Regions from separate parts of the Nonomuraea sp. NPDC059023 genome, predicted to be linked through region 1. Evidence: riboswitches for the same ligand, from Rfam matches in the RefSeq annotation. Region 1 holds a riboswitch; the other holds the start of a gene.
The links. A riboswitch is a leader RNA that binds a small molecule or an ion and turns the genes downstream of it on or off. The one in region 1 is predicted to bind glycine.
Positions count from the first base shown of each region.

Region 2: another riboswitch for glycine. It lies ahead of gcvT (glycine cleavage system aminomethyltransferase GcvT); the one in region 1 lies ahead of gcvP (aminomethyl-transferring glycine dehydrogenase).

Region 1 is NZ_JBHYIO010000036.1:41,171-43,612, forward strand. Features, by position in the region: gene gcvP (aminomethyl-transferring glycine dehydrogenase) at 1-1,565, opposite strand, end outside; glycine riboswitch at 1,718-1,812, opposite strand; gene ACFWYW_RS43855 (MerR family transcriptional regulator) at 1,872-2,442, opposite strand, start outside.
Region 2 is NZ_JBHYIO010000001.1:497,698-500,139, reverse strand. Features, by position in the region: gene ACFWYW_RS02330 (cation:proton antiporter) at 1-483, shown strand, start outside; glycine riboswitch at 511-609, shown strand; gene gcvT (glycine cleavage system aminomethyltransferase GcvT) at 742-1,833, shown strand; gene gcvH (glycine cleavage system protein GcvH) at 1,866-2,255, shown strand; gene ACFWYW_RS02315 (L-serine ammonia-lyase) at 2,321-2,442, shown strand, end outside.

The DNA.
Region 1 (2,442 bases):
GCGTAGGGATGGACGGCCGCGAACTCGGGCCAGGTGATCGGCTCCATCTCGGTGGTCGCGTTGAGCTTCATCGTGCACGAGCCCAGCGGGATCATCGAACGGTCGAGGGCGATGTCCTTGTCCTGCAGCTTGCGCAGGTAGCGCAGCATCGCGGTCTCGGAGCGGTGGCTGTGGAAGACCGGGTGGGAGAGGTAGTCGTCCTCGCGGGCGAGCGCGGCGGGCAGCGCGTCGTCACCGGCCAGGTCGCTGAGCCCGGCGGAGACGCCGAAGGCGGCGGCGACCTGCTCCAGGTGGGCGAGCTCGGTCTTCTCGTCGCAGGAGACCGAGACGTGGTCGGCGTCGATCTGCCAGAGGTTGACGCCGCGGGCGGCGGCCTCGGCGACGACCTGCGCGGCCCTGCCGGGCACGCGGGCGGTCACGGTGTCGAAGAACTCGCCGTGCACGACCTCCACACGGCCCGCGCGCAGCACCTCGGCGAGCGTCACGGCGTGGGCGTGGGTACGGCGGGCGATCCGCCGCAGGCCCGCCGGCCCGTGGTAGACCGCGTACATGCCGGCGATGACGGCCAGCAGCACCTGGGCGGTGCAGATGTTGGAGGTGGCCTTCTCCCGGCGGATGTGCTGCTCGCGGGTCTGCAGGGCCAGGCGGTAGGCGGGCGCGCCGTCGGCGTCCACCGAGACCCCGACCAGGCGGCCGGGCATCTGCCGCTGCAGCCCCTCGCGCACGGACATGTACGCGGCGTGCGGCCCGCCGAACCCGAACGGCACGCCGAAGCGCTGGGAGGAGCCGATCGCGATGTCGGCGCCGAGCGTGCCGGGCGCGGCGATGAGCGTGAGGGCGAGCAGGTCGGCGGCGGCGACCACGAGGGCGCCGGCGCCGTGCGCGCGCTCGGCCAGCGCGCGGAAGTCGCGCACGCGGCCGGAGGCGCCCGGGTACTGCACCAGCACCCCGAAACACTCGGGCAGCTCGCCGTCGAGGTCGGAGTAGACGAGCTCGATGCCCAGCGGCTCGGCGCGGGTGGCCAGCACGGCCTTGGTCTGCGGGAGGGCGTCGGCGTCGACGACGAACACGGGGCTCTTGGACTTGCCGGCCCGGCGGGCCAGGGTCATCGCCTCGGCGGCGGCCGTACCCTCGTCCAGGAGGGAGGCGCCGGCCACGTCGAGGCCGGTGAGGTCGGAGACCACCGTCTGGAAGTTGAGCAGCGCCTCGAGGCGGCCCTGCGAGATCTCGGGCTGGTAGGGCGTGTACGCGGTGTACCAGCCGGGGTTCTCCAGCAGGTTGCGGCGGATCACCGCGGGCGTGATCGTGTCGTGGTAGCCCAGGCCGATCATCGAGGTGAGCACGCGGTTGCGGCCGGCCAGCTCGCGCAGCTCGGCGATGACCTCGCTCTCACTGGCCGCCGGGGGCAGCTTCAGCTGGTCCTTGGCCCTGATGGCCTCGGGCACCGCCACCGCCACCAGATCGGAGACCGACTCGAAGCCGACGGCCTCCAGCATCCGCTGCTGCTCGTCGGCCGAGGGCCCGATGTGGCGGGTGGAGAACGGAGGTGCTGTCAGGTCGGTCATGAGGGTGCCCTCCCGAGGCGATGGAGACCGGCGCCGGGGCGCGGTGGCCGGGTCTCCCCCTCTGTCATGGGACCTGAGAGCTTCACCCCGCGGGCGGGGCTTGCACCGTCGGTGAGGCGCGCCTGGCTGGCGTGCCTGCTTTCCAGAGTTGCCTCACCCGAGCGGTACCGGTTGCCTGAGAGATTCCGGGGAGGGTTGCTCCTTCGGCGCCCCGACTCAGGGTCGGGGACTCTCCCGCACGGGGTCGTCAGCCTTCGGGACCTAGATTACTACGCCGGACCGCGTCAGGCGTTCCGGCACGCTCAGCTATCCGATCTTGCGCGCGCGACGCCGCTGCGCCAGCTCGTCCGCGGGGTGGTCGGCCGGGTCGTCACCGGCCGCGGCTCGTTCCCCCGGCAGCTCCGCGAGCGACCCCTCGACTTCCCGCCAGACTTTGCCCAGCGCGATCCCGAACACGCCCTGACCGCCCTGCAACAGGTCGATGACCTCGTCGGCGGAGGTGCACTCGTAGACGCTGACGCCGTCGCTCATGAGCGTGATCTGCGCGAGGTCGGCGACGCCTCGATCACGCAGATGCTGTACGGCGGTGCGGATCTGCTGGAGCGAGACTCCGGTGTCCAGCAGCCGCTTGACGACCTTGAGCACCAGGATGTCGCGGAAGCTGTACAGGCGCTGCGAGCCGGAGCCCTGGGCGGCCCTTATCGTGGGCTCGACCAGGCCGGTTCTGGCCCAGTAGTCCAGCTGCCTGTAGGTGATGCCGGCCGCCGAGCAGGCCGTCGGGCCCCGGTAGCCGATGTCACCCGGAAGTGTCGCGGGGGCGTCGTCGAAGAGCAGGCCCTGCTCTCCGGCACGCTGCCGCGCGCTCTCGCGCCGCACC
Region 2 (2,442 bases), on a different contig from region 1:
GCCGTCGACCGGCACAACGTCCGAGCCCTCACCCTGGGCGGCACCCGCGGGGCCTCGACGCTGGCCATCGCGCTGGCCATCCCCGCGCTGCCCGCCCAGGACGCGTTGATCTTCGCCGCCGCCTCGGTGGTGCTGGTCAGCGGGTTCGCCCTGCTCACGTGCCGCGCCGCCGTACCGGAGAGTGGGGGTGTCGCGGCGCCGGAGGAGGAGGCGCGGGCGCGGCAGGCGGCGGCCGCGGCGGCGATGCGCAGGCTCGACCAGATCTCCCACCGGCTCGACACCGGCACGTTGTGGGCGCAGCGGCAGTTGCTCGCGGTCGAGGCGAACGCCGGCGCCCCGCACGACCTGCGCGACGAGCTCGCCAGGGCGCAGCGCGAGACGCTCGGCCAGATGTACACCGAAGGCCGCATCGGCGCCACAACCCTGCACAAGCTCACGGAAGAGATCGATTGGCGCGATCCACACGCGACAACACCCCCGTGACGGCACTAGGCTGGTTGGAGACACCGGTGAACCCGTGCGGGAGAGCGTTCTGACAATCCGGTCAGAGCCCCTGAAGGAGCAAGCCCTCCCCGCGAACCTCTCAAGGCAAAGGACCGCTCGGGCGAGGTGCCTCTGGAAAGCAGGCCTCCGGGCCTCGCCGAAGGTGAAAGTCCGGCAAAACCCGGGCGAAGCTCTCAGGCATCGATGACAGAGGGGGAGGATGCTGGCATCCGACCCTGCCCTGAGGTGCGAAGACCAATGTCCCGACCGACACCGCTGCGAGACGTTCACGAGAGTCTCGGCGCGACGCTGACCGACTTCGCCGGCTGGCTGATGCCGCTGCGCTACGGCAGCGAGTCCGCCGAGCACAACGCCGTGCGCACCGCCGCCGGACTGTTCGACCTCTCGCACATGGGCGAGATCTTCCTGACCGGGCCCCAGGCGGGCGAGGCACTCGACTACGCGCTCGTCGGCCACCTCTCGGCGCTGGCGCCCGGACGGGCCCGCTACACGATGATCGTCGGGGAGGACGGCGGGGTCCTGGACGACCTGATCGTCTACCGGCTCGCCGACGAACAGTTCATGGTCGTGGCCAACGCCTCCAACTACCTCCTCGTGGCCCGCGAGCTGACCGCGCGCGCCGCCGGGTTCGACGCCGTCGTGGACGACCGGTCCGAGCAGTGGGCGCTCATCGCCGTGCAGGGTCCGCGCGCCCAGGAGATCCTCTCCTCGCTCACCGACGCCGACCTGCCCGGACTCAAGTACTACGCCGGGCTGCCCGGCGTCGTCGCCGGGGCCCAGGCGCTCATCGCCCGCACCGGCTACACCGGCGAGGACGGCTTCGAGCTGTTCATCGCCAACGAGGACGCGGTGCCGTTGTGGCAGGCGCTGGTCAAGGCGGGCGAGCCGTACGGGCTGATTCCGGCGGGACTGTCCTCGCGCGACACGCTGCGCCTCGAAGCCGGCATGCCGCTCTACGGCAACGAACTGTCCACCGCGCTCACCCCGTTCGACGCGGGCCTGGGCCGAGTGGTGAAATTCGACAAGCCCGGCGACTTCGTCGGCAGGGCGGCGCTGGAGGCGGTCAAGAACGACCCGCCGCGGCGGCGCCTGGTCGGACTGGTGGCGCACGGGCGCCGGGTCCCCCGCCACGGGTACCCGGTGACCAAGGACGGCGCCGTGGTCGGCGAGGTCACCAGCGGGGCCCCTTCCCAGACCCTGGGTAAGCCCATCGCGATGGCCTACGTGGACACTGGTGTCACCGAAGGCGTGGCCGTGGACATCCGGGGCAGCCAGGAGGGCATGGACCTCGTCGCATTGCCCTTCTACAAGCGCAGCGCCCGTTCGTGAATACAAGCGCAGTAACTAGCAGGAGGACGTAAGTGAGCAGCATCCCTGACGAGCTGAGCTACACCAAGGAGCACGAATGGGTGGCCGGTCTCGACGACGGCCGGACCGTGACCGTCGGCATCACGGCCTTCGCCGCCGAGGCCCTGGGTGACGTCGTCTTCGTGCAGCTTCCCGAGGCGGGCTCCAACGTCGAGGCCGGCGACTCCATCGGCGAGGTCGAGTCGACCAAGTCGGTGAGCGAGATCTACGCCCCGGTCGGCGGCGAGGTCACCGAGGTGAACCAGGCCGTCGTGGACGATCCGTCGCTGGTCAACAACGACCCTTACGGCGAGGGCTGGATGTTCCGGGTACGCCTCGAAGGCGACCCGGAGGACCTCCTCTCAGCTGAGGAGTACGGAGCACTCACCTCCGGCGACTCCTGACCAACCGCCGGGGCCCGGCATGGGCCCCGGCACCGCCCTCCCCCCTGTTGCGGAAGGACGCATCAATGGCGATCAGCGTCTTCGACCTTTTCAAGATCGGAATCGGCCCGTCGAGCTCGCACACCGGCGGCCCGATGGCAGCCGCGCACAAGTTCGCGCGCGGCCTGCACGAAGACGGCCTCGTCGA